3 regions of the Duganella sp. genome follow, and region 3 is predicted to be linked to each of the others. Evidence: riboswitches for the same ligand, from Rfam matches in the RefSeq annotation. Region 3 holds a riboswitch; each other region holds the start of a gene.

Region 1 (10,396 bases), on a different contig from region 3:
TCCAGGCCGGCGATGGCGTCGTGCGGCGCAGGCTCGGTCTGCGAGCCGTACAGGTGGCGCGACAGCGCGGGGAACAGCGTGTCGTTGATCAGGGTCGACTTGCCGGAGCCGGAGACGCCGGTCACGCAAGTCATCAGGCCGACCGGCAGCTTCAGATTCACCTTCTTCAGGTTGTTGCCGGTGGCGCCGGTGATCACCAGCTGCTTGTCGGGATCGGCCACGTGGCGCTTCTTCGGCACTTCGATCTTGCGCGTGCCGCTCAGGTACTGTGCGGTCAGCGATTTCTTGTTCTTCAGGATGTCCTTGAGCGAACCGGCGGCGATCACGTCGCCGCCATGCACGCCGGCGCCCGGACCCATGTCGACGATGTAATCGGCGGTGCGGATAGCGTCTTCGTCGTGCTCCACCACCAGCACGCTGTTGCCGATGTCGCGCAGGTGTTTCAGGGTGTCGATCAGACGGTCGTTGTCGCGCTGGTGCAGGCCGATGGACGGCTCATCCAGCACGTACATCACGCCGGTCAGCCCGGAGCCGATCTGCGAGGCCAGACGGATACGCTGCGCTTCGCCGCCGGACAGGGTGTCGGCGCTGCGGTCCAGCGACAGATAATCGAGGCCGACGTTGTTGAGGAACTGCAGGCGCGAGATGATCTCTTTCACCACACGGTCGGCAATCTCCTTCTTGGCGCCGCGCAGCTTCAGCTGCTCGAAGAAGGACAGCGTTTCACGCAGCGGCTTCTCCGCGATTTCGTAGATGGCCTTTTCCTGCTTGCCGGTGCCGACCTTGACGTAACGCGCTTCCACGCGCAGGCGCGCGCCTTCGCACGATGGGCATTTCTTCTCGTTGATGAATTTGGCCAGTTCCTCTTTCACCGCCATCGAATCGGTTTCGCGGTAACGGCGCGCCAGATTGTTCACCACACCTTCAAAGGTGTGTTCCTTGACCACGGTGCGGCCGCGCTCATTGATGTAGGTGAACGGGATCTGCTGCTTGCCGGAGCCGTTCAGCACCACTTCCTGCGCGGTCTTCGGCAGTTTTTCAAACGGCAGGTCCAGATCGAATTCGTAGTACGCCGCCAGATTGGACAGCATCGAGAAGTAGAACTGGTTGCGGCGGTCCCACCCCTTCACCGCGCCGGACGCCAGCGACAGGTTGGGGAAGGCGACGATGCGCTTCGGATCGAAGAACTCGATGTGACCGAGGCCGTCGCATTCCGGGCAGGCGCCCATCGGGTTATTGAAGGAGAACAGGCGCGGCTCCAGCTCCTGCAGCGAATAGCCGCAGGTGTTGCAGGCGAACTTGTTGGAATAGACATGCTCCGTGCCGTTATCCATTTCCAACGCGACGGCACGACCGTCGGCCAGGCGCAGCGCGGTTTCAAAGCTCTCGGCCAGGCGCTGCTTGATGTCGGCGCTGACCTTGACGCGGTCGATCACCACGTCGATGGTGTGCTTCTCGGTTTTCTTCAGCTTCGGCAGGTCTTCCACTTCGTAGATTTTGGCGTCATGCGTGCCGCTCTGCACGCGGAAGCGGATGAAGCCCTGCGCCTGCATTTGCTCGAACAGGTCTGAGTGTTCGCCCTTGCGGTTGGCCACCACCGGCGCCAGGATCATCAGCTTGGTGCCTTCGGGCAGGGCCAGCACCGCGTCCACCATCTGCGACACGGTCTGCGCGGCCAGCGCCTGGTCCGGGTGGTTGATGCAGTAAGGCGTGCCGACGCGCGCGTACAGCAGACGCAGATAATCGTGGATCTCGGTCACGGTGCCGACGGTCGAACGCGGGTTGTGCGAGGTGGCTTTCTGCTCGATCGAGATGGCCGGCGACAGGCCCTCGATCAGATCCACGTCCGGTTTTTCCATCAGCTGCAGGAACTGGCGGGCATAGGCGGACAGCGATTCCACATAGCGGCGCTGGCCTTCGGCGTACAGCGTGTCAAACGCCAGCGACGATTTGCCGGAGCCGGACAGACCGGTGATCACAATCAGCTTGTTACGTGGCAGGTCGAGATTGATGTTTTTCAGGTTGTGCGTGCGTGCGCCGCGAATGCGGATCTGTTCCATGGGATTTTTGCCTTTAGAGTCAACCCATAACTATAGCCGGGTTTGATTACTTGCGCCGACCTTGGACTGGATCGTGCCGGCGGGCGCGCGATACTGTATATAATACCAGTATTTTCTTGCGGCGTTTCAACTTACCTGATGTTGACGTTGCTGCAATGCTTCACCAATCATCACCAGCACCGGGCCGTGCGCCGCTTCCAGCCCGCGCGCCAGGTCGGCCAGGGTGAGGCGCAGGACGCGCTGGTCGGCGCGGCTGCAGTTTTCCACCACCACCACTGGCAGGTCGGGCCGCCGGCCTTCGGCCAGCAGACGGCCGGCAGTGGCGGCAGCTTCGCGTCCGCCCATGTACTGCACCAGCGTGTCGGTTTCCGGCAGCGCCGGGTGGTCCGGCTCATCGGGCGCGGTGCTGGAAGTGAAGAAGGCCACGCTGCGCGCCAGTCCGCGCTTGGTCAGCGGCTGCTTGGTGGCCGCCGCCGCGGCCAGCGCGGTGGTAATCCCGGGCACCACTTCCACCTCAATGCCTTCCGCTTCCAGCGCGCGCAATTCCTCGTCGGCGCGGCCGAACAGCATCGGGTCACCGCCCTTGAGGCGCACCACGCACTGGTAGCGCCGCGCGCAATCGATCAGCTGTTGATTGATGACGGCTTGCGCGGTGGAGCGCTGGCCGGAGCGCTTGCCGACCGAGATCAGGTCCGCGTCCGGGCACAACGCCAGCATCTCTGGCGTGACCAGCGCATCGTACAGCACCACCTCGGCCTGCGCCAGCAGACGCGCACCGCGCACCGTAATCAGGTCGGCCGCGCCGGGCCCTGCTCCGATCAAATACACTTTTCCCAGCGCTGACATAGATATCCTTTCGTGTGTGCCAGTGCGCATGATACCGGCTGGCGCGTCTTCGGTGTTCCGCTTGGCAGGCGTTGCCGGCGTGGTGTAAGATGCAACGCTTGGGTGCGCCCATCCCTGTCCGGGGATGGCGTTAAACGGGAAACCGGTGTGAATCCGGTGCAGCCCCCGCTGCTGTAAGCCAGACGACTCCGTCATCACGTCACTGCGATAAACCGCGGGAAGACACGGAGAAGGATGAAGGCGAGCCAGAATACCGGCCCAAAAAGTCAGCACCATCCCCGGGGTGACGGGAAGCCGCTGTCGACCGGCTATTGGCGTCCCGCATTCCTGTCGACCGTCTTTTCTTCCTCCCGCTGGTGTCCGTATAGACCATTCGACGGGAGGTTTCGAATGCATATCATGGAAGGCTTTTTGCCGCCGGCGCACGCGCTCGGGTGGACGGCCGTTTCCTTGCCTTTTCTGGCCTGGGGCTTGCGCTCCGTGGGCCGCGACCTGCACGCGCATCCGGAGCGGCGCATGCTGCTGGGCGTTGCGGCGGCGTTCGCGTTCTTGTTATCCGCACTGAAGCTGCCGTCGGTGACGGGCAGCTGTTCGCATCCGACCGGCGTTGGCCTGGGGGCGGCGCTGTTCGGGCCTGCGGCCATGGTGCCGGTGGGCTTTGTGGTGCTGCTGTTTCAGGCGCTGCTGATGGCGCATGGCGGCTTGACCACACTGGGCGCCAATGTGTTCTCGATGGCGGTGGTGGGGCCGTTCGTCTCGTATGGCGTGCTGCGTGCGGCGGCCTGTATGGGCCTGTCGCGTTCCGCATCGGTATTCCTGGCGGCCTGCCTGGGCGATCTGGCCACCTATGTCACGACCTCGCTGCAGCTGGCGCTGGCGTTTCCTGCGGCGGTGGGTGGTGTGGGCGTGTCGTTTGCCAAGTTCGCCGGCATCTTCGCCCTGACGCAGGTGCCGATCGCCATCAGCGAAGGCTTGCTGACGGTGCTGGTGGTGAATGCCATGGTGCGCTTCAATGCGCACGAACTGCGCGCCCTGCCGGTGATGAAGGGGGATGCATGAAGCTGCGCACCCTGATGCTGTGCGCTGCCATTGTGCTGTTGACAGTGCTGCCATTGTGGCTGGTGAACGTACCGGCCGCATTCGGCGGCGCCGATGCGCGTGCGCAGCAGGCCATTGGCGATATCGCGCCGGATTACACGCCGTGGTTCGCGCCGATTCTTGAACCGGCCAGCGAGGAAATCGCCTCGCTGCTGTTTGCGCTGCAGGCGGCGATCGGCGCTGGCGTCATTGGCTACTGGCTCGGCTTCTCGGTCGCGCGCGAGCGGACCAGGCGCGATGCCAGGCGGGATCACCGTGCTGATTGAATCGTCGGCCTACGCCAATCGCTGGCGCGTTGTGGCGCCGTCTGCCAAGGCGCTGTTTGCGCTGGCGGGCATCGTCGCGGCGTGGCTGGCGCGCAGCCCGGCCGTCTTGTGGGCGTTGACCTTCGCGCTGCTGCTGGCGGCCTTGCTCGGCGCCCGTGTGCCGGCGCGCACCTATCTCGCCGCCGCGTTGCCGCCGCTGGGATTCCTGCTGCTCTCCTGCCTCTCCATGCTGTTTGGCCCGGACGCGCAAGGCAACTGGCGCTGGTCCGCCGTCATGCTGCCTGCCGTCACGCATACCGCCTTGCGTTCGCTGGCCATGCTGGCCGCCCTGCTGGGCCTCATCCTCACCACGCCGCTGCCCGACCTGCTGGCGCTGATGCGCCGCCTGCGCACGCCGGCACTGCTGCTGGACATGATGGTGCTGTGCTACCGCATGCTGCACGTCCTGCGCCAGGCGTGGGACGAAAGCACGACAGCGCAGAGCGCGCGTCTCGGCTATCGCGGCTGGCGCGAGGCGTGGCGGTCAACTGGCATGCTGGCCGGGCAAATGGCTGTGCAAGTTTGGCAGCGTGCCGCCGCTCTGCAAATGGCTGCCGATGCTCGCGCCTTCCAGGGCGCTTTGCGCTTCCTGCCTGCCGCCTATCCGCAAGCGCGGCGCCAGCAGGCGTGGGCTGCACTGGGCGGCGCCATCATGATCGCCATCGGCGCGGGAGACCGCTGGTGAACGCCCCATTGCTCGAACTGGAAGCCGTCGACCACCGCTACCCGGACGGCAGCATCGGCCTGCAAGCCTGCAGCCTGGCGCTGCATCGGGGTCGCCGCTACGCCCTGCTGGGCGCTAACGGCGCCGGCAAAACCACCGTGCTGCAGCACCTCAACGGTCTGCTGCGGCCCGGCGCCGGCCAACTGCGCATCGACGGCCAGGCTTTTGATTACAGCCGCGCCGGACTCACCGCGTTGCGTCGGCGTGTCGGCCTCGTGTTCCAGAATCCGGATCGCCAGTTGTTTTCAGCGGTGGTGGAGGAAGACGTTTCCTTCGGCCCGCTCAACTTGGGGCTGCCCGTCGAAGAAGTGCGCGCCCGGGTCCGCGAGGCGCTGCAAGCGGTCGGACTGCGCGACCACGCGCGCCGTCCGGTGCACCAACTCAGCTTCGGCCAGAAAAAGCGCGTGTGTATCGCCGGCGTCCTCGCCATGCAACCGGACGTGCTGCTGCTGGATGAGCCGATGGCCGGCCTGGATGCCGCCATGCAGGCCGAGCTCACGACGCTGCTGGATCGCCCCGGCGTCACCATCCTGCTGTCCACGCACGACATCGACTTCGCCCTGCGCTGGGCCGACGATATCCACATCATGGCGGCCGGCCGCTGCATCGCTTCCGGACCGGCGCAGGAATTGGCGGCACACACCGACGCACTGCGCACTGCCGGCCAGCGCCCGCCGGCCGCGCTGACGCTGCACGCACAACTGGTCGCGCTGGGCGTGCTGCCCGCCGGTCCGGCGCCGCGCAGCACCGACGCCCTGCTCGACCTGCTCAAACATTCAGGAGTAAGCCCCGCATGACACCCCTTGGAAAAATCTGGTTCGTCGGCGCCGGCCCCGGCGATCCGGAACTGATCACCGTCAAAGGCCAGAAACTGCTGTCGCAGACCGGCGCCGTGCTGTTTGCCGGCTCGCTGGTCGACCGCGCGGTCACGCTGTACGCGCCGCCCGGCTGCATCATCCGCGACTCAAAAGACATGACGCTGGAAGAGATGACCGCATGGCTGATCGAACAAGCCCGCAGCCACGCTACCGTGGTGCGCCTGCAAACTGGCGACCCGGCGCTGTACGGCGCTCTGATCGAACTGGCACGTCCGCTCAGCGCGGCCGGCATCGAATGGGCCGTGGTGCCCGGCGTGTCGTCCGCCATGGCGTCGATGGCGGCCGCCGGCGAATCCATGACGCTGCCCGAAGTGACCCAGAGCGTCATCCTCACTCGCGTGGAAGGCCGTACGCCGATGCCGGACGGCGAAGATCTCGCCAGCCTGGCCGCACATCGCACCACGCTGTGCATCTTCTTGTCCATCACCCTGATGCACAAGGTGGAAAACGCGCTGCGCGCCGCTGGCTGGGCCGAGGACGCGCCGATGCTGGTGGTACACAAGGCCAGCTGGCCGGGCGAACAGAAAATCGTGCGCGGCACGCTGGCCGACATCAAGCAGCGCTGTCGCGAAGCCGGCATCGCCAGCCAGGCCATGATCGTCGCCAGCCCCACGCTGGGCGCGCTGCACTGGGAGGCCCTGGCGCGTTCCAAATTGTATGACCCCACTTTTACCCATCGTTTCAGAAAGGCCCGCGCATGAACCCAGTAAACAAGGACACCATCCTGATTGTCGGCCACGGTTCCCGCGAAGATTCCGGTAACCAGGAAATCCGTGAATTCACCAATCAGTGGCGCGCGCGCCGGCCGGACTGGCGCATCGAGTTGTGCTTCATCGAATTCGCACCGCCGGAAATGAACGCCGCCTTGCTGGAAGCCGCACGCAGCTCGCGCCGCGTGCTGGTGGTGCCGCTGATCCTGAACGCCGCCGGCCACGTCAAGATGGAAATCCCGGAAGCGATCGAACACGCGCGCCTGGCCTGTCCGCAAACGGAAATCCTGCTGGCGCCGCACCTGACGGCGTGCGATCCGATACTGGCCATCCTCAAGCGCCGCCTGCGCAAGGCCATGGGCACGCTGGACATGCCGGACCCCAGCACCACCGGCGTGGTGGTGCTGGGACGCGGCTCGTCCGACCGCGGCGCCAATGGCGACATGGCCAAGATGGCGCGCTGGCTGATGGAGGAAAGCGACCATGAACTGGTGGACCTCGCCTTCACCGGCATCACCTGGCCGCGTCTGGAGAAGGTGGTGCAGCGGCAGGTCATGCTGGGCATGCGCCAGATTGTGGTGCTGCCCTACTACCTGTACACCGGCACGCTGATGCAGCGCATTCACCGCCAGGTGGAACACCTGCGCATCCAGTATCCGCAAGTGCGTTTCGCCTGCAGCGAGCATTTCGGTTTCGAAGCCGAGATTTTTGCGTTGATGGAGCAGCGCGTGGAAGACTTGCATGCCGGCGCACCGGACAGCCGCCTGCCATGTGACGGCTGCAGCTACCGCGAAATCGCGCACGACCTTGGTCACGGCCATTCTCATTCGCACACCCACCTGGAGGTCCAGCCGGCATGAGCACCGTGAACACCGTCACCGAACAACTGACCCGCGCCGGCCAGGCGATAGAGCACGACAGCTTCGCCATCATCGACGCCGAAATCGGAAGTCACGCCTACACCGCCGCTCAGTGGCCCATCGTGCGCCGCATGATCCACGCCAACGCCGATTTCGATTTCAATGGTCTGACCGCCTTCCATGCCAACGCGGTGGAAGCCGGCATCGCCGCCATGCTGGCCGGCGCCACGCCGGTGGTGGCGGATGTGGAGATGATCTGCTCCGGCCTGTCGCAGCCGCGCCTCGCGCACTTCGGCGTGAAGACCCACCAGTTCATCAGCGATGCCGACGTCATCGACGCCGCCAAGGCGGAAGACACCACGCGCGCCGTGCAAGCCATGCGCAAGGCGCATCGCCTTGGCCTGCTGGACGGCGCCATTGTCGGCATCGGCAACGCACCGACCGCGCTGATCGAACTGGTGCGCCTGATCCGCGAGGAGAACGTGCGTCCGGCGCTGGTGGTCGGCATGCCGGTAGGCTTCGTCTCGGCGGCCGAATCCAAAGACCTGATGGCCGAGGTCAGTGAGGTTCCATGGATCGTCATCCGTGGCCGCAAGGGCGGTTCTACGCTGGTGGTGGCGGCGCTGCACGCCTTGCTGGCGCTGGCCGAAGCGCGCCAGAAGGCCGCGGCATGAAAGAGAAAGCGGCTGCCGAACGTGGCACCCGCACCGGTTTTACCACCGGCGCCTGCGCCGCCGCTGCCGCGCGCGCGGCGGTGCTCGGCCTCGTCCATGGTCAGGTGCCGGCGGAAATCGAAAGCCTGCTGCCCAACGGCAGCCGGGTGCGATTTGCCGTCCACGATGGCCGCTGCGACAGCGGCCGCGCGCACGCCATGGTGGTGAAGTTTGCCGGCGACGATCCTGATTGCACCGATGGCGCCCATCTCACGGTGGACCTGCGCCTGCTGTCCGGCCAGGCCGGCGCCGTGTGCTACGTGGCCGGCGACGGCGTCGGCACGGTCACCATGCCAGGACTGGGGCTGGAAGTGGGCGGGCCGGCGATCAACCCGGTGCCGCGTCGGAACATCGCGGACAACCTGCGCGAGGCTGCGCCGGCGCTGCTGGCCGAACATGGCATCGAAGTCACCGTCAGCGTGCCGGATGGCCAGGTGATGGCAAAGAAAACCACCAACGCGCGCCTCGGCATCCTCGGCGGCATCAGCATCCTGGGCACCACCGGCATCGTCAAGCCGTATTCCACGGCCGCGTGGCGCGCCAGCGTGGTGCAGGGCGTGCAGGTGGCCGCCACCGCCGGTTACAACATGGTGGCGCTGACCACGGGCGGCCGCACCGAGACCTTCGCCATGACCGCGCTGCGCGCCGAGCGCCCTGAGCTGCCGTCGGCCTGCTTTGTGCAGATGGGCGACTTCCTGCGCTATGCGCTGGACGAGGCGGTGGCGCAGGGCATTGGCCTGGTGGTGCTGGCGGTCATGGTCGGCAAGCTGACCAAGATCGCGCAAGGCGAAACCATCACCCACGCCAACCGCAGCGAAGTCGATACCGATCTGGTGGCCGAGATCGGGCGCCGTATCGGCGCCGCGCCGGAAGATTGCGCCGCCATGGCCGCCGCCGAAACCGCACGTTTCGGCGCCGAGTTGATGGTGGAACGCGGACTGGGCGACGCCTTTCACCACGCGCTGGCACAGGCGGCCATCGACACCCTCACCGCGCCTGAACGTTATGGCCGCGCTTTCCAGCTGCGCGTGCTGGTGTGCGACTTCAGCGGCGTGCAGGTGGCCGACGTATGGTCGGCACCGGCGTTGCCGCAAGCGCGTCCCGCCAGTGCCGGCCGCACCGGCATCGATCATTTACCGGAAGCCTAGACTATGCAAGCCAAAGATCCCAATCCCTGCCGCGTCATCGGCGTACTCGATGACGGCATCGCCAGCTTGAGCCCTACCGCGCTGGCGTTGCTGCGCAATGCGGACATCATCATCGGCGGCACGCGCACGCTGGCCCTGCTGGCGCGCGAATTCAAAGCCGGCGCACAGCGCCATGACCTCACCGGCAAGCTGAAAGACGTGCCGGAATGGGTGCGTGCCGCCCGCGCCGACCACCTGTCCTGCGTGGTGCTGGCCACGGGCGATCCGCTGTGTCATGGCATCGCACCCTATCTGGCCCAGCACCTGTGCGTGGAGGTGCTGGACATCCTGCCGAATCTGTCCACGCTGCAGCTGGCGTGCGCGCGCATCGGCCTGGCGTGGCAGGATGCGCGCATCGTCTCCGTGCACGCGCGTGACGCCGGCGAATGGCAGCGCGGCAGCCCGCCCGGTCACGGCCTGTACGCGCTGGCGCAAGCGGCGCGCCAGCACGCGCGCCTGCTGGTGCTGACCAGTCCCGATAACACGCCAGACCGCATCGCCCGGATGTTGCTGGCTGAAGGCATGGGCGACGATTTTCTGATGGCGGTGGCGGAAAACCTGTTGCAGCCGGAAGAACGCGTGTTGGCTGAACTCACGCCGCAGCAAGCGGCGGCGATGCGCTTCGCCGCACTCAACGTGGTGCTGCTGTGGCGCGTGACGCCGTCCGCGCGCGCGGTGCGTTTCGGCCTGGCCGACGCCGAATTCGTGCAACGCCAGCCAGAGAAAGGGCTGATCACCAAACAGGAAGTGCGCGCCGTCAGCCTGGCACGCCTGCAGCTGCGAGCCGACAGTGTGGTGTGGGACATCGGCGCCGGTTCCGGCTCGGTGGGGCTGGAAGCAGCCCGCCTTTGCCCGCAAGGCCACGTCTATGCGATTGAGAAGAACGACGCCGATTACGCCATCGCCGGTCAGAATCACGCGGCTTTTGGCGTCAGCAATTACAGCCTGTTCCTCGGCAAGGCACCGGACCAGCTGGACACATGGCCCGATCCGGACGCGGTTTTCGTTGGCGGTT
Region 2 (10,396 bases), on a different contig from region 3:
AGGGTTGTTCGGGTTGACCACGACCACCACGTCGTGGTGCGCGATGGCGGCTTCCAGTGCGTCGTAAGGCTTCAGCGTGAGCGTGTGACCGTGGCCGGCCCAGTGATGTGCGTGTTCCGCATACGATGGCGCGCTGACGGCGACGCGTGATGGCTGCCGCAAACGTGGCAAGGCCTGGATCGCGGCCTGCGTACCGGCCACCGGCAGCATCTGCGGCGCGCCGTAGTAGGCCTGTGCGGCCAAGGTCAGCGCGGGGTCTGGCTCCGGCAGGCGATGCCACGCATTGCCCTCCAGTGCGGGCGCCGGATACCAGCGCGGGTTGATGCCGGTCGACAGGTCGACCCAGTCGTTGCGGCCAAAGCGTTTTGCGGCGTCGCGCAGGTTGCCGCCGTGTTCAAGCATGTGTGTACTCCATCAGTGCTGCGGCCGCGCAAGCCATGGCCAGCCACAACGCGGTGGTACGCGCGACCAGCTGCCAGGCGCGATTGATATCCGTGCCGGTGGCTTGTGCGCCCGCGCCCAGTGTGGGACGGTGTTCCACTTGGCCGTGATAGATGGCGGCGCCGCCCAGCTGCACGCCCAGCGCACCGGCGCCGCTGGACATCACCGGACCGGCGTTCGGGCTATCCCAGGCCGGTGCCTGCGCACGCCAGCATTGCCATGCGCGGCGCTTGCCTTGCAGGCCGGGCGCCAGCAGCACGTACGACAGCGCAGTCAGACGCGCCGGAATGTAATTGAGCGCATCGTCGATGCGGGCGGCGGCGCAACCGAACTGGCGCAGGCGCGGCGTGCGGTAGCCCCACATCGCATCCAGCGTGTTCGCCATGCGGAACAGCACCGCGCCCGGGCCGCCGGCCAGCATGAACCAGAACAGCGTGCCGAAGACGGCATCGTTGCCATTTTCCAGCAGCGACTCGGCGCTGGCCTTGGTCAGTTCGATTTCGCTGGCGCTGGTGGTATCGCGGCTGACGATATAGGAAGTGAGACGGCGCGCCGCCGGCAGGTCATTCTGCGCCAGCGCGTCGGCAATCGGCAGGTTGTGGTCGCGCAGGCTGCGCAGACCGAGGGCGAAATACAGCATCAGCACATGGGCGGCGGCTTGTGCGGCTGGCACGGCCAGTGCCCACACCAGCAGCGCGGCCAGCGCGGTGAGCGGCAGCACCGCCAGCATCCACGCCAGCACGCCGCGCATGAAGCGCAGCGGGCCTTCCTGATTGAGGCGGCGTTCCAGGCCGATGGCCAGATTGCCAAAACCGACCAGCGGGTGCCATCGGCGTACCTCGCCCCACCACAGGTCCAGCAGTACAGCGACCACCATCAGCAGCGCGACAGCGGAAAAACTTAGTCCACTCAGCACAGTTATCCTTTTAGCACCAGCGGCAGGCCGGCGGCGACAAACACCGCGCGGTCGCAGATGGCGGCGACCGACTGGTTCAGGCGGCCCTGTTCATCCATGAAGCAGCGCGACACGGCGCCCATCGGCATGATGCCCAGTCCTACCTCGTTCGATACCAGCACGATGTCGCTGACGCACTTGGTCAGCGCGCTGGCCAGCATGTCCTGCTGTTCGTGGAACAGCGCCGGCAGCGTGATCTGGCCGATGTCCGGATATTCCTGGCCGCTGCTGAACAGCAGGTTATTCAGCCAGAGCGTCAGGCAGTCCACCAGGATCAGACGGTCGGGCGAGGACCAGCGCAGCAGCTGATTGCCCAGTGCCAGCGGCTCTTCCACCGTAATCCACTCGTGCGGACGGCCGGCACGGTGATGCGCAATGCGCGCGGCCATTTCCTCGTCGCCCGGCGTAGCAGTGGCGATGTAGACCACTTCTTTGCCGGAATCGGCGGCCAGACGTTCAGCGTAGGCGCTTTTGCCGGAGCGGGCGCCGCCCAGAACCAGTGTACGTGTCATGTCACACTCCTCAGTAGCAAGGCGGCGGTTGCCGCCGGATTGGATGCAAAGTATGCGTGAAAATACGAAGCCGATAACGATCCTACCTTATACCAGGCCTCGCCTTGTATAGCAGAGGGATGCTTGCTAGTGTACGCGGCCGGCGCCACGCTGGTCGCCAGCTTGGAGTAATGGAAGGTATGGCCGCGCAGTGTGCCCTGCGGCGTTTCCAGTCCTTGCGATCCGAGGCCCGCAAGACGTGGCTGCATGGCCACGGCGCCGGGCAGCAGGCCGGCCATTTGCCACACCGCGCCGGCCTGGTCGGCCAGCGTGTCGGCCAAAGCCATCATGCCGCCGCATTCGGCCACGATCGGCATGCCGGCCGTGTGAACGGCGCGGACCGACGCGGTCCAGTTGTGCGCTTGCGACAGTTGTTCGGCGTGCAGTTCGGGATAGCCGCCAGGCAGGTAGACCGCATCGGCTTCCGGCGGCACGGCTTCGTCGGCCAGCGGTGAGAAGAATGTCAGCGTTGCGCCCATGGCGCGCAGCGTGTCCAGGTTGGCCGGATAGAGGAACATGAAGGCCGCATCGCGCGCGATGGCGATGGTTTTCCCGGCCAGCAGCGGTGGCAGCGCCGGTGCTGGCGCTGCGGCGATATCGACCGGCGGCAGACGTTCCCACGCCGCATGGTCAAATGCCAGCTGGTCGGCCAGGTCATCCAGCAACTGGTCGATATCCTGCACCTCGCCCGGCAGCACCAGCCCGAGATGGCGTTCCGGCAGCGACCTGGCCTGCTTCGGCAACGTGCCAAACAGCGGAATGTCGCGCAGCGAGGACGCGATCATCTTCGCATGACCTTCGCTGGCAACGCGGTTGGCGATCACCCCGGCCATCTGCACCGGACCGTAGTCGCGCAGGCCATGCACCAGCGCGCCGGCGGTTTGCGCCATGGCGCCGGCGTCGATCACCGCCATCACCGGCACGCCGAACGCGCGTGCCAGATCGGCGGAAGAGGGCGTGCCGTCATACAGTCCCATCACGCCTTCGATCAGGATCACGTCCGCCTCGCCGGCAGCCTGCGCCAGTTGCTGGCTGCACAGCTCCTTGCCGACCATCCACAGGTCGAGCGAGCGCACCGGCGCGCCGCTGGCACGTTCCAGCAGCATCGGGTCAATGAAGTCCGGGCCGCACTTGAACACGCGCACGCGCTGGCCCAGCTTGACCAGCTTGCGCGCCAGCGCGGCGGTGACGGTGGTTTTGCCTTGTCCTGAAGAGACGGCAGCCACCAACAGGGCTCTTACCATTCGGTCCCCGCTTGCGCGCCGATGCCGGCCTTGAACGCGTGCTTGACCACTTCCATCTCGGTAACCGTGTCGGCTATCTCGATCAGTTCCGGCGGCGCCCCACGGCCGGTGATGCAGACGTGCTGCATCGCCGGACGCGCCAGCAGGTCGTTGATGACGACTTCCACATCGAGGTATTTGTATTTGAGGGCGATGTTCAGTTCATCGAAGATCACCAGCCCGATCTGCGGATCGGCCAAAAACTTCCTGGCCTGTTCCCATGCCAGCTGCGCCTTGGCGATATCGCGCTCGCGGTTCTGCGTCTCCCAGGTGTAACCCTCGCCCATGGCGTGGAAGCTGATCTCTTCCGGGAAGCGGCGCAGGAAGCGCTCTTCGCCGGTCTGCAGCGCGCCCTTGATGAACTGCACCACGCCGACTTTCATGCCATGGCCCATGGCGCGGATGGCCATGCCGAAGGCGCTGGAGCTCTTGCCCTTGCCGTTGCCGGTGTTGACGATGATGATGCCGATCTGCTTGTCGGCGGCGGCGATCTTGGCGTCGATGATGGCCTTCTTGCGCTCCATGCGCGCGCGGTGACGTTCGTTGATGTCGTCGCTCATTGGGTTTCCTCGTTGGGGATAAAGATGCTGCGCTTGCCGTGCCGGATGACTTCAATCGGGTGGCCGAGATAGTCGCTCAGGATATCGGCCTGCATGACTTCCGCCGTGGCGCCAGCCAGCCAGCGGCCATCGCCTTTCAACAGCAGCGCGTGGGTGGAGACGCTGTGCGCCAGCGTCAGGTCATGGCCGATCATGACGGCGGTCTTGCCTTGTTCGCGGCACAGGCGCGCGACGATATTCATCACGCTGACCTGATGCGCCAGATCCAGCGCGTTGGCCGGTTCGTCGAGCAGCAGCAGCGGCGTGTCCTGCGCCAGCATGGCGGCAATCGCCACGCGCTGACGTTCGCCACCGGACAGCGTGCGCACGTCGCGCGCCGCCAGGTCGGCCACTTCCATCGCTTCCAGCGCTTTGATGGCGATGGCGTGGTCGTCGCTGTCTTCCCAGTAGCGGTTGTCGTGGTAGGGATGGCGCGCCGACAGCACGGTCTCGATCACGCTGTAGGAGAAGGCGTCGCTGCGGCTTTGCGCCAGGAAGGCGCGCTGGCGCGCCAGCTCGGCCAGCGGCCATTCGGCCAGCGGGCGTCCGTTGATGGCCACATGGCCGGCTTCCGGCGCGCGCAGGCCTGCCAGCGCGCGCAGCAAGGTGCTCTTGCCGGCGCCATTACGGCCGATGACGCTCCAGCATTCGCCCTCGCGTACCTGCCATTCCAGGTCCGACACCAGCTGGCGCTGGCCGACGCCCAGATAAAGTTTGTGCGTGCTGATCATCATTTGCGTAGCCTGTGCAGTTGATACAGGAAGACCGGCGCGCCAATCAGCGCCGTCACCACGCCGACCGGCAGCTGCTGGGGCGCGATGGCGGTGCGGGCCAGCGTGTCGGCCAGCAGCAGGAAGGTGCCGCCGCCCACAGTAGCGGCAGGAATCAGGATGCGGTGGTCGGGACCGACCGCAAAGCGGCAGGCGTGCGGCACGATCAGGCCGACGAAGCCTATGCTGCCGGCGCTGGTGACGGCGCTGGCGGTCAGCAGGCCGGAGACGAAGAACAGGCCCTTGCGCAGCGCACCCACGCGGATGCCCAGCGTGGCGGCGGCTTCGGCGTGCAGCGCCATCACATTCATGGAGCGCGCACTGCGCAGCGCAAACGCCAGCGCGGCGAGCAGCACGGCCCATGGCATCCAGCGCACCTGCGTGCCGGACAAGTCGCCGATCATCCAGAACACCATGCTGCGCAGGCGGCTCTCCGGCGCGATGGACAGCATCAGCGTCACCAGCGCCATGCAGGCGGCGGACAGGATCGCACCGGTCAGCAGCAACAGCGAGGTGCCGCCTTCGGCCGCCGTGCCGCCGCGCAGGTCGCGCCGTGCCAGCACATACAACATCATCGAGACGGCGACCGCGCCGCCGAAAGCGGCGGCATCGACCATCCATGCGGCGCACATGAACAGCAGCGCGGCCAAGGCGCCGACCGAGGCGCCGGCCGACAAGCCGAGGACATAAGGATCGGCCAGCGGGTTGCGCAACAGCGCCTGCATCATCACACCGGCCAGCGACAGCGCGGCACCGGTGACAAAAGCGGAAACCGCGCGATTGATGCGCAGGTCGAGCAGGGTGGCTGCCAGCGTCGAGGTCTGGCCATGCAGCAGCTCATTCAGCGCTGCGGGAATATCGGAAAAGGGAATTGAGACCGAACCGGTCATGCCCGAGAAAATCAGGCTGGCAAACGCGAACAGCAGCAACCCTGCAAGGGTAATGGCGGCGCGCTGTCGCAGATTGCGGGAGAAAGAACGCATGCACTGCTTTCAAAAAAACTGCCGGGGAAGGACGTCCATCCCCGGCAGGTTACACCATTATTTGTAGCCGTAACGGATACCGGCAAACACCTTGGAGCCTGGCGTTGCATAGTTGCGGGCCAGGTCGTACTGCTTGTCGCCGATGTTGTTCCAGCGGACCAGCGCCGACCAGTCGCGGGCGAACGCATAAGTCGCGAACAGGTTCACCAGGCCATAGCCGCCGAGGCGGTTCTTGTTGGCCGCATCGTCGAAACGGTCGCCGGAGAACTCCAGTTCCGCGCCCAGCTTCAGGGCGCCGATGCCGTAATCGGCGGTCACGTTGCCGTGCTTCTTCGCGCGGCGCGCCAGGCGCTTGTTGCTGGTATCGTCCTTGGGATCCTGCAGGTCGATGCTGGCAGCCAGATTCACCCCGGCCAGCTTGGTGGCGCCGGCGATCGTCACACCTTCCAGCGTCGCCTTGTTGACGTTGTAGGCGCAGCCATAGGTATAACCGTCGATGCCGAACGGACAAGGCGTGGTGTTGACCAGCAGGTCGGTCAGCTTGTTGTGGTAGTAGTTGGCACTCAGCGCGTTCACGCCGTCATCCCAGCGCAGGCCGATCTCGGCGTTCTTGCCTTGTTCCGGCTTGTTGCCCTCATTGCCGTAGCCTGGGTAGTACAACTCGTTGTAGGTCGGCGCGCGGAAGCTGGTGCCGTAGCTGGCGGTGGCGCGCAGCTGTTTCGTGAAGTCGTAGCCATAGCCCAGCGAGCCGGTGGTCTTGGCGCCGTACACCGATTTGTCGCGGCGGACAGCGGCGTTCAGCAAGTTGGCGCCACGGCGTGCATTGTACGAAGCAGCCCACGAGTTGGTGGTGCGGTCGCGGTTCATGTCTTTGGCACCGTTGGTCGACACATCTTCCTTGCGGTGGTCGTACAGCACTTGCAACACGTCGTCGCCAATGCGCACATCGTTTTGCAGGGTGATGTCGGTTTGTTTGGTGTCGATGCGCGAGTAGCCGGTGGCGGCGGCGCTGCTCCAGTTCTGGCCCTTGTCGCGGCTTTCCGAATACTGCAGCAGGGTGTCGATGTTTTGCACGAACTTGGCTTTGCCGTAAACCGCGGCGGTATCCAGCGAAGCGGTGCTGCGCACGTTGTAGGCGGAAGTGCCGGCGTCGTACTGCGACTCCAGTTTGCTGTGCACGAACAGCGCGCCGGCCTCATAGCCCGGCGCCAGTTGCAGGCTGAATTGGCCGGCGGCGTTTTCCTTGTCGTAGCCATCGCGGTCGGCATTGTACGAAGACAGGCCGCGGCGGGTGGCGTTGAAGCCATCCGATTTTTCCTTGCCGGCGCTGATCGCGTAGCTGAAGCTGTGCTCACCGCCGGTCGCGCCGGACAGGGTGGCGTCCACTTCACGCGTCGTGTCGCTGCCGTAGCCGGCGAAGGCCGTGACGGATGGCGCACCCTTGCCCTTCTTGGTGAAGATCTGGATCACGCCGCCGATGGCGTCGGCACCGTACAGGGAGCTCAGTGGGCCGTAGACGATTTCGATATGGTCGATGGCGGTCAGCGGGATGGCGCTCCAGTTGGCGGCGCCGGTGGTCGAAGAGCCGATACGCACGCCGTCGACCAGTACGATGTTCTGGTTGCTGTTGGCGCCGCGGATGTAGACGCTGGACGCGGTGCCGGCGCCGCCGTTGCGGGCGATCTCGATGCCGCGCTGGCGTTGCAGCAGATCGACGATCGAGCCTGCGCCGGATTCGGCGATCTGCTCTGCGCTAATCGTGATGGTGTCGCTGATGACGTTGGCCAGCGGCTGCGGCGAGCGGGTGGCGGTAACGACGACGGCATCGGCAGGTTCGGCGTGCGCATAGCAGGCAGCCATGGCCAGCGCCAGCGACGTCATTGCCGCAGGGCGGGAAATACGAAAGGTCATGATCATTTTTCGGTTAGTAGCAACCAGCCGACGTCCCCGTAGGCCAATTGTGAACAGAAGCGGGGCGCGCCCGTTTCCACCTGATTTGGCCGGTATCCGGGCTAACAAGTCAGACCGCCTTACCTTCCCATGCCGAAGCACAGTGGTTGTCAGAGGCGGTTTGTCGCGTACAGCGGCGACACTTGCTTACCGTTGCGGGGGCAGCACACGTTGGCTTTTTTGCAGCTTCGTGTTTCCCGTTTAACTGCGCATCTGGACAGACGCGCGAGCACCAAAACCCGCACATTATACGGGTTTAAAGGGTCAAGGTGGAGCCGTAGGGGATTTGATGGGCGGTTTGTGCGGCTTGCAGGGCCATCTCCGCAGGGGGCAGTCCGGCGTGGCGGGCACGCAGCAGACGCATGGCGCCGGCGTGGCAGATGATGATGGTATCGCTCTGCAGCGTATCGTAAAAGTCGGCGATGCGCCCGGCCATCTGGAACACGCTTTCGCCGCCGCCGGGACGATAGTGGACCATGTCGGCGGCCCAGGCATCGATCTCGGCGCGGGGAATGGCGTCCCAGGCCTGCATCTCCCACGCGCCGAAATGCATCTCAGCGAGGCGGGCGTCGTAGATGGCGTTGCCGCTCAGGCGCGCGGCCAGCTGGGCGCAGCGGCGCAGTGGGCTTGAATAGATGGGAAGATCGGGCAGCAGCCGCAATGCGGCCAGCGTGTGCTCCAGCTCCGCTGGCGCCACCTCAAGATCGGTGCTGCCATAACAGATGCCCGGCGCGACCAGCGGCTGCGGATGGCGCACCAGTATCAGCTTCATGGCTGCAGGCTGGCCAGGGCGCACAGGTAAAACACCACTTCAGTGACCTGCTGCACGGCGCCCAGGCAATCGCCGGTGTAGCCACCGATGCGGCGCACGCATTTGCGTGCCAGCCAGATGGTGGCGATGGCCGCGGTCAGCACGCCAGCCAGCAGCGCGGCAAGCGGCAGCCAGCGCAGTGCGATCACTACCAGTGCTGGAACAGCGGCGCTGGCGGCGGCAATCAGGAATTCGCGGCCACGCATCTTTTGCGCCAGCGGCTTGGCCTTGCCTTCGGCGCGGACATAATCGAGGCGCCAGATCAGCGAGGTCGCCATCAGCCGTGAAAGCGGATGCGCCACCAGCAGCGCGCCGACGGCGGCCAGCGGCGGCAGCATGGCCAGTGTGGTCAGCTTCAGTCCCAGCATGCAGATGATGCCGATGGCGCCATACGCGCCGATGCGCGAATCCTTCATGATCTCCAGCACGCGTTCCGGCGTCATGCCGCCGCCGAAGCCGTCGCACATATCGGCAAAGCCGTCTTCGTGGAATGCGCCGGTGGCGTAGATGCCGGCCGCGGTGGAGAGGATGGCGGCGACCGGCGTCGGCAGCAGCCATGCGGTCAGCGCGTAAGTGGCGGCGCTAATCAGCGCCACCACCACGCCCACCAGCGGGAAGTAGCGCGAGGCCTGGTTCAGCCACGCAGGATCGAAACCCACCCAACCCGGAATCGGCAGGCGGGAGAAGAACTGCAGCGCGGTGAAGAACAGGCGTAGCTGATGCATTACTCGGACTTCTCGCTGACCTGGGCCGATTCAAACGTGGCCATCTGGTTCAGGAAGTTGGCGGCGGCATGCAGCAGCGGCAGCGCCAGCGCGCAGCCGGTGCCTTCGCCCAGGCGCAAGCCCAGAGTGAGCAGCGGCCTGGCGTTCAATGATTCCAGCATCTGGCGGTGGCCGTTCTCGTTGGAGCAGTGCGCGAAGATGCAGTAATCCAGAATGGCCGGCTGCAAGCGCGCCGCGACCAGCAGCGCACTGGTGACGATAAAGCCATCGATCAGCAGCACCTTGCGCAGCTCGGCGGCTTTCAGCATGGCGCCGGCCATCATGGCGATTTCCAGGCCGCCGAAGGTGGCAAGGACATCGAGCGGCTCGCTGGCCGCGTTGTGTTTTGCGACGGCGGCTTCGATCACGCGCTGCTTGTGCAGGATACCGTCGGCCGAAAGGCCGGTGCCGGCGCCGACGCATTGGGCGACCGGGATGCTGGTCAGCTTGTGCATCAGCGCGGCGGCGGCGGTGGTGTTACCGATGCCCATTTCACCGAAGCCGACCACATTGCCTTCCAGCTCGGCCGCCAGCGCCATGCCGGCGGCCAGCGCGGTTTCGCACAGGTCGCGGCTCATGGCCGGTTCGTGGGCGAAGTTGCGGGTGCCGTGCGCCAGCTTGCGGTCGGTCAGGCCGTCGCGCGGGCCGAAGTCGTGATTAACGCCGGCGTCGATCACGCGCAGCGCGCAGTTGTTTTGGGCGGCAAACACATTGATAGCGGCGCCGCCGGCCAGGAAGTTCGCCACCATTTGCCAGGTCACGTCCTGCGGGTACGCCGAGATGCCCTCAGCCACCACACCGTGATCGGCGGCGAACACCAATATGGATGGGTTGATGATGCTGATATCGCAGCGGTTCTGTATCAGGCCGATTTGTTTGGCCAGCGCCTCCAGTACCCCCAGGCTGCCCAGCGGCTTGGTCTTGTTATTAATAGCACGATCGAGTTGGGCGGACAGCGCTTCGTTATGAGTAGGAGAGATCGACATGGAGGAGGCGTATGAATCGAAAGATTTGTATTTTACCTCTTGCCAAAGCGGGCGGCGGCTTGCTATAGTTCGGTCCCTCGCAAAACGCGGCGTCGAAAACAAAACGATGTAGCGAAAACGAGGGTTGACGAGATAAACGAAACACTTCATAATCTCGCTTCTGTGCTGATGAACACAACGCTTCAACAGCAAGTATCACCGGTCTTTAAAAAATTACAGTCGATAAATGTGGGCGTTTGATGCTGCAACAAAAAGCATTAAATGCTCAACAAGAAATACTGTCAGTATTTTGAGTGAGCGAAC
Region 3 (10,396 bases):
TGGCGGCGGCCGCCGAGCGCTGCGCCAGGCTCCGCACTTCGGTCGCGACCACGGCAAAACCCCGCCCCTGCTCGCCGGCATGCGCAGCCTCGACTGCCGCATTCAACGCCAGGATATTGGTCTGGAACGCAATGCCATCAATCACCTGGGTAATTTCAGCGATGTTTTGGGCTGCCGCACTGATGGCGTCCATGTTGAAGGCCATGCGCGACACCACCAGGCCGCCCTGAGCGGCCACCTCGGTCGCGGAGATGGCGAGCTGATTCACCTGGGAGGCATAGTCCGCATTGTGCTGCACCGCGGCCGTCAGCTGTTCCATCGACGATGCGGTCTCTTCAAGCGAACCGGCTTGCGCCTCGGTGCGGGACGATAAGTCCTGATTGCCGGCGGCAATCTCTGTGGAGGCGGCGGCGACAGTCTCCGCACCGCTGCGCACCGTGGCGACGATGCGCACCAGGCCTTCCTTCATGTCGCGCATGGCGAGCAGCAACAGTCCGGTTTCATCTTTCGCGCCGTCGCGGATCACCCCGCCCAGGTCGCCATTTGCCACGGCGCGGGCAATATCCACCGCTTGCCTTAGCGGCGCGGTAATGGAGCGCGTGATCCACACTGCCAGCGCCGCGCCCAGCACCAATGCCAACGCGGCCAGCACGATCAGGACTTTTCTTGTCGAGTGATACAGCTGAGCGGCTTGCGCGCCGCTTTCAGCCAGACTGTCATTCTGGTGCTGTATCAGCGCGCGCACGGCGTCGGCGTAGCTGGCCTGGTCCCTGCGTATGCTGGTAAATAACAGGACCGTCGCCTCCTGCTTCCTGCCCGCTGCGGCCAGCTCCAGCAAAGTCTGCTGCGAATTGCGATAGGCCGCATCGGCGTTCCGCATGGCATCAAGCAACGCCACGCCGGTACCGGACTTGACCAGCGCCGCCAGTTTATCGAAATCGCCGGCGAGCTCTTTCCGATTATCGAGCAGCAGCTGGCGTTCCCTGTCGGCCTCGTCAGGATTATCCAGCAGCAGGACATTGCGTAGCGCACGGGTATTGCGGTTGACCAGATCCAGCACCTCATAAGCCAGCACCGTCTTGGGATATTTGTCCTCGACGATTTTTGCCGTGCGCTCGTTAAGCAGCCCCAGACTCTGAATGCTGAGCGAGATACAGCCCACCATCAACACCAGCAGCAGCGCGAACGCCGCCCCCAGCCGATGGCCAATTTTCCAGTCGCGTATATTCATCCAGTAGCCTCATAAGTCAGTCGACTTATTCTATGACGGCGCCGGATGCCCTTCTATCGGCACATCCCTATCGTTAACTCAGGAATTCCCTAATTCAGTTAGAACGTAGCCTTCAGCGTCAGGCGCAAGGTGCGGCGTTCGGCCGGATGGTAGTGGATATCGTCCACGCCCTCCGCCGGCTCGCCCGGCAGACGCGAAGCGTAGTAGTAATCGATGTCGCTCACCTTGCGGTCAAACAGATTGAAGGCATCCAGCTGCGCCGACCAGCGGCGGTTGAACTTGTAACCCACGCGCGCATAAGCAATCGCCGTGGTGGCCGAGCGCTTGCTGTTATCCTCGATGAGCGGTCGCGGACCGAAGTAACGCATCTGGAACGCAGCGCTCCACGGCCCCAGATCGGTAATGGTCGCGCCAAACGAAGCGACTTTTCCGATCGCGCCCGGGATGTAGTCGCCCACCTCGTCATGCTCGGTGTAGTGACCGCGCGAATAGGCCAGGTCCAGATCGAACAACAGCCATGCATTGGCGATGTAATGGTTGTTCCATTCGATGCCGGAGCGGTAGCTGCCTCGGCTTGGTGAGGTATCGCCGGCATCGCCGGAGAACACCAGCTCCGAATCCGAACGCAGCTTCCATACGGCCAGCGAGCTTTGCAAGCCAGGCAGGAACTCCGTGCGCGCGCCGATCTCCGCGCCGCGCGTCTTCACCAGCGGCGTGACCGGATCGATAGGCTCGCGCTCTTTGGGCGTAAGATGCACGGTGGTGCCGCGCGCGTCGTTGCTGTGGAAGCCTTCACCGTAATTGACGAAGAATTCAGTCCTGGCCCATGGCCCCAGCACCACCGAGAATTTCGGCGACGTGGTGCCGGCGCTGACCTTGCCCGAGTTCTCCGCGATATTGCTGTCCACGTCGAAGCGATAGCGGTCGTAGCGCAAGCCGGCTGTCGTGCGCAGCCAATCGCGCCACTGCACCGTGTTCTCCAGATACGCGCCGATGCTCCCCTCCTTCACCGTCGATTCGGAGATGGCGCGCAATGGCTGCTGATTGTGCGTGGCGTACAGCGACAACGGCGACAAGTAATCGTAACGTCCCTGCACGCCAACCTTGTTGCTGACATCCAGCCCGGCCCAGTGACTGAACCACGTCTGCGCCACATCAAAGCCGCCCATGCGCCGCTTCTCGTTCTGGCGGCCCTGATCGCCGTTGACCGGATCCTCCAGAAAATAAGTGAAGTTGTTAAACAGCGTCAGGCTCGATTGCACCAGATAGGCGTTGGCCTGCAACAGACTGTCGTTGGTGCGCTTGCGCAGCGTGGCGGACAAGCTGTAACGCGATGTGCGGCCGCCATCACTGGGATCGACGGCGCCGTAAGGATCCAGCTCACCGCTATCCACCGCACGCTGCGGGATCTGCGTGCTCGCATGCCACCCGCCCTTGTAGAACATGCCGGTCACGCTGAACTGATCATCACTCGCGCCCTGCGCATAACGCAGCACGCCCAGGCTTTTGTGGAAGGCTTCCGGCGTCAACCACGGACCGTTGTTATGCCCCAGCTCAGCGCCGTACACCAGATTGCCCGCACCGAGCGGCGTGGAGCCGGTGACGACCGAACGGTAGTACTGGTTCTCGCCCACCGTCACGCTGGCGGTGTTTTCTTTCAGCTTGTTCGCCAGCGTCATATGCGCCGCGCCGGCGGAAGCGAAGTCGCCTTCGTCGGCGTAGTACGGCCCTTTCTTGTAATTGATGCGGTCCACCAGTTCCGGAATCAGGAAATTCAGATCCGTGTAGCCCTGGCCATGCGCGTGCGTGCGCATATTGATCGGCATGCCATCGACAAACGTCGCAAAGTCAGTGCCGTGATCAAGATTGAAGCCGCGCAGGAAGTATTGATTGGCCTTGCCGTCGCCGCTGTGCTGCGTAACGATCACGCCCGGCACAAATTCCAGCAGCTCGCCCGGTCGCAATGCCGGGCGATTGGCGATCAGGTCCGCCGTCACCGCGCCCTGACTGGCCGCGCCGGAAGTGCCGACGCCGTTATCGTAGTGACCGCGCACTTCGATGGTGGTATCGACGGTTTCCGCGAATGCGGCCAGCGGCATGGCAGCAGCCAGCGCAACGAGGGATTTACTGATCATACAAAGCCTTTCAATTGACGAAGTTTGTTACGGCGGCTGACATACCCCACGCCCACCAGCGCAGCGGCAACCGCCAGCAGCAAAAGCGTGCCGACGGTCTTTTGCACCGGCGTCAGGTTGGACAGGGTTTGCATTTCAAAGCCGCTGACGCTGGCGTCTGCTGCTTCAGGTTTGTTCTTGGCCGCTGGTCGCGGCGCGGGCGGTTGCTGCGTTTCGGCCTTGGCCTGCAAGGCCTTCAACTCGGCGGCGGCGTTTTGCATCGCCACCTGCGGTGAAGGTGCCGCGCCGCCAGGTCGTGCGGCGTTTACAGCTCCTCGGATGATAGTAGCATTGGTGCCAACGTTTGGAACGAAGTCCGCGTTGAATTGCGGGGCTATTTTTAAGGTCGCCTTGCTGCAGGAGTCGGCACTGCACGAGACGCCGGCATCCTTGATGGCGATAGCATTCATTTGCTCCAGTTTTCTGAACACTGCGTCACTCGGCTTCCAGTAGCCACGCTCGATGGCGCTCAGCATGCGATCGGTCACGGCCTGGAAGGCGCGCAGGTTGCCGGCGGCGGCAAAGCGCTCGCGCACCTTCAGACCATGGCGGTCGGCCACGTAGGTATCGTACATGCGCTGCCACTTGCCGTCATCGACCACTTCCGGCACTGTCACCTGCCACGCCCACAGATAGTCCACCACGCGGTTGATGTAGCGCGCGCCGGAATAGCCTTCCTTCAGCATGCTGTCGGCCCAGCGGGGATTCAGGTAGCGCGACTGCATCTCCTGCCCCATGTACTGTTCCAGCGTCTTGTGCGTCGCCCGGCGCGGGTTGGCCAGGTCGCTGACCATCACTTCCGGCGTCTTGCCGTCCACGCTGCGGATCGCCATCGCGGTGCCGCCGAGATACTGGAAGAAGTCATCGTTATCCAGCGTCGCAAACAGATTGCTGGAGCGGCTGTGCAGCGCAATCTGACTGCCGGACAGCGCCTGTTTGAACAGGGCACGCCGCTGATCCGGATTGGCCTTGTCGTCGCCCCAGTAGCCGGCGCCGAACGGATGACTCATGCGGTTGATGAAGACGTCCGCCACTTCCTTCTCGTTCTGCCAGGCGTTGGTCAGCGGGATCAGTTTTTCGATCTGCGTGCCGTATGCGCCGCTTGGCACGCCGAAGATGCGCACCGATGCCATGCGCTGCGCCTCCTCCGCTGAAACGCCGCTCGCGCTCAGCGCGGCGGCGGTCTTGCGGCTGTGCGCTGCCATGACGTTGCCGCCTTCATCGTCCTGCTTCTGTGCCAGTTGCGCGGCTTGATCCATCAACGTCAGCAAGTTGGGGAACAGGTCGCGGAACAGGCCGGAGGACACCAGCGTCACATCCACACGCGGACGGCCCATCTGCTTGCGGCTCAGCGCTTCCACGCCGGTGACGCGGCCACGTTCGTCCCATGTCGGCCGGATACCCATCAGCGACATGGCCTGCGCTTCCATCACGCCTTCATGGCGCGAGGTCTCGACGCCCCACAAGTTCATGCTGAGCTTTTCCGGATAGGCGCCGTGGCGCTTGCGGTAGTCTTCCACCAGTTGCTGCCCCAGTTTGGCGCCGGCTTCATAAGTAGTCTTGCTCGGAATGCGCGAGGGATCGAGGCCGAAGAAATTACGGCCGGTCGGCAGCGCGTTCGGATTACGCACCAGGTCTGCGCTGGCGCCGGTCGGAATGTAGCGGCCCGACAGCGCCTGCATCAGGCGGTCCAGCTCCAGTTGCGCGCTTTGTTCGATATCCGCTTCCAGCTGTGAGATGCGTTTCAGCTTCTGCTCTGGCGTGGAGGCGTTATCGAGGCTCACCACCGCACGCGCGGTGGCATTGCGCTGTTCGGGTGCGGGCGCTACGCCGAAGGTATGCAGGCCGAATGGCGTCAGCTTGTTGCCGGTATCATCGAGGTATTCTTCCAGCCCTTCCATATCGGCTTCCGATTTCAGTTCCGACTTCTTCATGTCCTTCAACACGCCGCTCTTGGCAGCAAGCCGGTTGATGGCTTTCAGATGGCTGGCGGCCAGCAGCGGGCTTTTTTGTTCGGCCACGCGGTAGTCGTTCAGCAGTGCACCCAGTTCGCGCAAATCGGGATTCAAACCGGCGACATCGAACGGCGGCGTCATATGATCGATGATGGTTGCCATGCCGCGGCGCTTGGCCTGGATGCCTTCGCCCACGTCGTCCATCACATAAGGATAGATGTTGGGCATGGCGCCGATCAACGCCTCGGACGGATCGCTGTCGGACAGGCCTGCCTCTTTACCGGTCAGCCATTCCTGCGTGCCGTGGGTGCCGATATGCATGACGGCGTGCGCCTTGAAGTCCTTCTGCAGCCACAGATAAAACGCGATGTACTCGTGCGATGGCGGCATGCTGACCTCATTGTGCAGCTTCTCCAGATTCTGCTCCCATGCGCGGCCTGGCTGCGGCGCCATCAGCACATTGCCGAAGCGGCGTGCAGGATAGACGAAGAAGGCCTCGCCCTGGACGTTGCGCCACAGGACCGGCGCCTGCTCCGGCTTGCCCCACGACCGTTCGATCGATGCGCGCAGCGGTTGCGGCAGTCTGGCGAACCACTGCTGGTAGTCGGACAGCGGCACCAGCAAGGCCTGGCCGCTTTCGGCCAGATGCTTCAGACCCGCCATGTAATCGCCCTTGGACTTGCCGGGGTAATTGCCCCACTTCTGGATCTCGCCTTGCAGCTCGCCTTCGCTGGCCGGCAGTGCGTCGCCGGTGCGGTAGCCGTCGTGCTTGAGACGCTGGGCGATCTGCCACAGGCTTTCCGGCAGCACGTTAAGGTAAGCCGCGCCGATGGTCTCGGAACCATGCGGATAGTTAAAGTAAATCATGGCCACACGCTTGTCGCGATTGGCCTGCTGGCGTAGCGCCAGCCAGGCGGCCACGCGTTCGTTGAGACGCTCGATGCGCTCCGCAATCGGCGTCTCCTCCACGTAGGCCAGGCCGGTCTGCGCATCGCTGATGCGTTCGCGGCTGGCGACCACGGTTGGCTGGATCAGGCCCGCCGCCTCGGCGCCGGCCAGTTGCCAGGTGCGCTCGATGATGTCCAGGCCCACTTTGGAATCCTGCCACTGCGCATAGGTCTGCTGACTCAGCGTGATGGCGTTAATCGCCGGCACGCCAAGCTGGTCGAGCAGCGCGCTCACGCTGGCGGTGCCGCCCACCTTCATGCCCAGCGCGACGATCAGGTCGACGCGGCTCTTGCCGTTTTCGTCCAGCAGCAGCTTCAGAGGGACTTCATACGGATAGCCAAAAACCGGCGCCACGTTGTAGCCGCTGGCCTCCAGGCGCGCAACCATAGCGGCCAGCGGCAGCGTTTGTCCTGCCACCAGACTGGCGCGGTAGAACGGCACGGCGATCCACGGCGCGCCCGGTTTGTGGTGCGCGTAACCGCGCACATAGTCGTCGTAGCTGCCGACGGTGCGATTGGCCTGCACGTCATACAGGCCAGCCTCCGGCATCGCGTGCACCGGCGCCACGCTGACCGTAGAGCCGAAGCTGCTGCGCAGGATATAGCGCAGCATATTACCGATGTTTTCCACGCCGCCCTCGGCGTGATAGGCCTGGATGGTTTTATCATCGCGCACACCCAGCTCGCGCAAGCTGTCGTCGATGGCGCCCACCGCAAACACCGGCTTGCGCGCCTTTTGCAGCGCCTGCAATTCGGCGGTCAGGCCGGCCATGGCCTGGCGGCCCTTGACGTTGATGACCGCCACGTCGGCGGAGGCCAACGCGCTACGGTCGGCCGGCGTCAGACCGTTTACCGGCACAATGCGGATGCTGAGATTCAGCGCCTTCAATTCATCCTGAAGACCGCGCACCGCCAGCACGGTGGGTCGCGACTCCACGTCGCCCAGCATCAATGCCAGGGTACGCGGCGCCTGCGCGGACCGCACGTCGCCGGCTACGCACAGCAACAAGACAAGCAAGGCCCACAGCTTATTCCGGAACATAGATCACCTTCCCATCCGGCAGCTGGTACGCCGTGCCCAGGCGCTTGCCTGATCCGGACAGCGGTTTGTCGCTTACCTTGCTGACCTTGATCTCCGCGCCCTTCTTGGTCAGCACTTCGACCCGGCCGTCGGCGGTTTTCTTGGCGATGGTGACTTCCGAGTTCGGGTCCAGCAGGTCCATCATATTCCAGGCCGAGAACAGCGCCAGCATCATCGCCACAATGAACACGATGCTGGCGTCGAACAGATTGGCCACGCCCGATAGCGGATCTTCGCCATGCTCGCCGTGGCGGCTATAGCGATGCTTGTTCAGGTAGCGCATCTCAGCCCTCCGCTGCCAGCAGGGTTTCGGCGGCGAAGGCGATCTCGGTCAGGTCGCTGCGCAGCCAGTGCTCGCGCACCAGCGTCAACACATAGGCGCTGACGCTGCACGCCAGGCCGACCACGGTGGCGGTGAAGGCGGTGGTCATGGACTCGGCCATCTTCGGCAGATTGCCTTGTGCGAGGCCGGCCAGCGAAATGCCCATCGGGATCAGGGTGCCCATCAGGCCCAGTGCAGGGCCGACGCGCACCACGAAGCGCACGCCATCGAGGCGGCGCACGCCGCTGGCATCGGCGCGCTGCACCACGCGTTCGAGGCGCGCGTCCAGCGCTGGCTGGTGCTCCTTGGCGGCGACGACGGCGGCCATTTCCTGTCTGGCGGTGGCGACCAGCATGCGTACACCGCGGCGGCGCTCCAGCCACTCGGCGCCGAAGATGCCGAAGCACACCAGCATATGCAGCACCAGTGCGGCGATGCCCAGCAATACCGGTAGGTAAAGCACATTGGAAATGGAATACAGCAGCGCTTCAATAGAATGAATCGCTGCCTCGGCAGGCAGATTTTGCATAGACGGATTGTGAAAATCAGGGCGCAAACCACTCACCTCCCCGTGAGCGGAATGAACAGAAATGCTCGTGACGCATAGAGCATTTCCACCTGTTTGGCCGGTATCCGGGCTGGCAAGCGTCCCCGCCTGACCTTCCCATGCATGAAGCACAGTGGTTTAGCGAAGCGGGTTGTCGTCATGTGACGACGCTTGTTGACCGTTGCGGGGGCAGCACAGGCTGGCCGGTGAAGGCTCCTGTTTCCCGTTTAACTGCGCACCTGGACAGGCGCGCGGGCACCAAAACGTGGCGAGATTATACTGAAAATCCGGGGTCAGGTCCGCCATTTCTACACGAGCTGGTCTGTAGCGACCGCTACAGACCAGCTCGTGTAGAAATGGCGGACCTGACCCCGGAGTTAGCTGGCGAGGCTTTGGAGAATTGGACAGTCGGGACGATGGTCGCCGTGGCAGCAGCTGGCCAGTGTCTGCAGGGTGTCGCGCATTTCGGTCAGTTCGGCAATGCGCTGGTTGAGTTGCGCTACGTGACCCATGGCGATGGTTTTGACGTCAGCGCTGGCGCGCTCTTTGTTCTGCCACAGCGACAGCAGGTCACGGATCTGATCCAGCGAGAAGCCCAGCTGGCGTGCGCGTTTGACGAAGCGCAGGGTGTGCAGGTCGTTCTCGCCGTAGATGCGGTAGCCGGCGTCGGTGCGCTTGCCGGGCGGGATCAGGGCGATGCTCTCGTAGTAGCGGATCATTTTGGCGGAAACGCCGGTGGCGTTGGCGGCTTGGCCAATGTTCATTGTTGGTTCTCCGGTTTCCAGCGACGCAGCAGGAGCGCGTTGCTGATGACGCTGACCGAGCTCAGTGCCATGGCGCCACCGGCAACCATGGGGTTGAGCAGGCCGAAGGCGGCCAGCGGGATGCCGATCAGGTTGTAGATGAAGGCCCAGAACAGGTTCTGGCGGATTTTGTTGTAGCTGCGACGCGAGATCTGGATGGCGGCGGCCACCAGTGCGGGATCGCCGCGCATCAGGGTGATGCCGGCGGCGTGCATGGCGACGTCGGTGCCGCTGGACATGGCGATGCCAACGTCCGCCGCAGCCAGCGCCGGCGCGTCGTTGATGCCGTCACCGACCATGGCAATGGTGCTGCCCGCGCCTTTCAGGGCCGCGACCGTGCTGGCTTTGTCAGCCGGTAGCATGTTGGCGTTGACGCGCTGGATGCCGAGTTGTTTGCCGACGGTGTTTGCACTGCCCTGGTTGTCGCCGGTGAGCAGGATGGTTTCGATGTGCATGGCGTGCAGGACATCGATGGCGGCGCGGGCCTGCGGCTTGATGCGGTCACCAAAGGCCAGTAGGCCAAGCAGCTGGTGCGCATCGGCGTCGGCCAGCCACGAGATGGTGTGGCCGGCGCGTTCCAGTTCGCCGGCGCGTGCGGCCAGCGCGGACAGCGCGATGCCCTGCTCCTGCATCAACCGCGAGCTGCCCAGCACCAGGCGGACGCCATCCACCGTCGCCGCCACACCACGCCCTGGCAGCGCGCTGACATCGGCAGCTTTCAGCGGGGTGGCGGCGGCTTGCTGGACGGCGCGGGCCAGCGGATGTTCGCTGCCGCGTTGGACGGCGGCGGCCAGCGCCAGCAGACGCACTTCATCGACGCCAGGCGCAGGCGCGAGGACGGCCAGTGATGGCTGCCCTTCGGTCAGCGTGCCGGTCTTGTCAAACGCCACAGCAGTGATGCGGTGCGCCAGTTCCAGCGCTTCCGCATCCTTGATCAGAATCCCGTGACGCGCGGCGACGCCGGTGCCGGCCATGATGGCGGCCGGTGTCGCCAATCCCAGTGCACACGGACACGCAATCACCAGCACCGCCACCGCGTTGATGATGGCCTGCTCCGCACCGCCCCCCGCCAGCCACCAGCCGGCAAAGGTCAGCAGCGCCAGCACCAGCACTACCGGCACGAATACCGCACTCACCCGGTCCACCAGATGCTGCACCGGCGCCTTGGCCGCCTGCGCGTCTTCCACCAGCCGGATGATGCGCGCCAGCGTGCTTTCGGCGCCAACGGCGGTCACGCGCACCAGCAGCAGGCCTTCTCCGTTGATGGCGCCGCCCGTCACACGCTCGCCGGCATGACGCGCCACCGGCAGGCTTTCCCCGGTGATCAAGGCTTCAT

What was found. A riboswitch is a leader RNA that binds a small molecule or an ion and turns the genes downstream of it on or off. The one in region 3 is predicted to bind cobalamin.
Region 1: linked by a shared signal. The riboswitch ahead of ABDW57_RS15375 (energy-coupling factor ABC transporter permease) and the one ahead of ABDW57_RS26825 (MotA/TolQ/ExbB proton channel family protein) in region 3 are both predicted to bind cobalamin.
Region 2: linked by a shared signal. The riboswitch ahead of ABDW57_RS27595 (TonB-dependent receptor) and the one ahead of ABDW57_RS26825 (MotA/TolQ/ExbB proton channel family protein) in region 3 are both predicted to bind cobalamin.

The regions. Positions count from the first base shown of each region.
Region 1 covers NZ_JBCNLB010000007.1:215,234-225,629, forward strand. The annotation lists gene uvrA (excinuclease ABC subunit UvrA) at 1-2,060, opposite strand, end outside; gene cobA (uroporphyrinogen-III C-methyltransferase) at 2,187-2,906, opposite strand; cobalamin riboswitch at 2,990-3,183, shown strand; gene ABDW57_RS15375 (energy-coupling factor ABC transporter permease) at 3,297-3,965, shown strand; gene ABDW57_RS15380 (energy-coupling factor ABC transporter substrate-binding protein) at 3,962-4,270, shown strand; gene cbiQ (cobalt ECF transporter T component CbiQ) at 4,242-4,994, shown strand; gene ABDW57_RS15390 (ATP-binding cassette domain-containing protein) at 4,991-5,830, shown strand; gene cobM (precorrin-4 C(11)-methyltransferase) at 5,827-6,612, shown strand; gene ABDW57_RS15400 (sirohydrochlorin chelatase) at 6,609-7,481, shown strand; gene ABDW57_RS15405 (precorrin-8X methylmutase) at 7,478-8,155, shown strand; gene ABDW57_RS15410 (cobalt-precorrin-5B (C(1))-methyltransferase) at 8,152-9,342, shown strand; gene cbiE (precorrin-6y C5,15-methyltransferase (decarboxylating) subunit CbiE) at 9,346-10,396, shown strand, end outside.
Region 2 covers NZ_JBCNLB010000035.1:12,008-22,403, forward strand. The annotation lists gene cobD (threonine-phosphate decarboxylase CobD) at 1-402, opposite strand, end outside; gene cbiB (adenosylcobinamide-phosphate synthase CbiB) at 395-1,357, opposite strand; gene cobU (bifunctional adenosylcobinamide kinase/adenosylcobinamide-phosphate guanylyltransferase) at 1,360-1,908, opposite strand; gene ABDW57_RS27575 (cobyrinate a,c-diamide synthase) at 1,905-3,191, opposite strand; gene cobO (cob(I)yrinic acid a,c-diamide adenosyltransferase) at 3,185-3,790, opposite strand; gene ABDW57_RS27585 (ABC transporter ATP-binding protein) at 3,787-4,560, opposite strand; gene ABDW57_RS27590 (iron ABC transporter permease) at 4,560-5,582, opposite strand; gene ABDW57_RS27595 (TonB-dependent receptor) at 5,640-7,493, opposite strand; cobalamin riboswitch at 7,563-7,784, opposite strand; gene ABDW57_RS27600 (histidine phosphatase family protein) at 7,789-8,304, opposite strand; gene ABDW57_RS27605 (adenosylcobinamide-GDP ribazoletransferase) at 8,301-9,068, opposite strand; gene cobT (nicotinate-nucleotide--dimethylbenzimidazole phosphoribosyltransferase) at 9,068-10,093, opposite strand.
Region 3 covers NZ_JBCNLB010000029.1:17,380-27,775, reverse strand. The annotation lists gene ABDW57_RS26845 (methyl-accepting chemotaxis protein) at 1-1,231, opposite strand, end outside; gene ABDW57_RS26840 (TonB-dependent receptor) at 1,330-3,366, opposite strand; gene ABDW57_RS26835 (cobaltochelatase subunit CobN) at 3,363-7,349, opposite strand; gene ABDW57_RS26830 (DUF2149 domain-containing protein) at 7,336-7,671, opposite strand; gene ABDW57_RS26825 (MotA/TolQ/ExbB proton channel family protein) at 7,673-8,239, opposite strand; cobalamin riboswitch at 8,317-8,535, opposite strand; gene cueR (Cu(I)-responsive transcriptional regulator) at 8,635-9,021, opposite strand; gene ABDW57_RS26815 (heavy metal translocating P-type ATPase) at 9,018-10,396, opposite strand, start outside.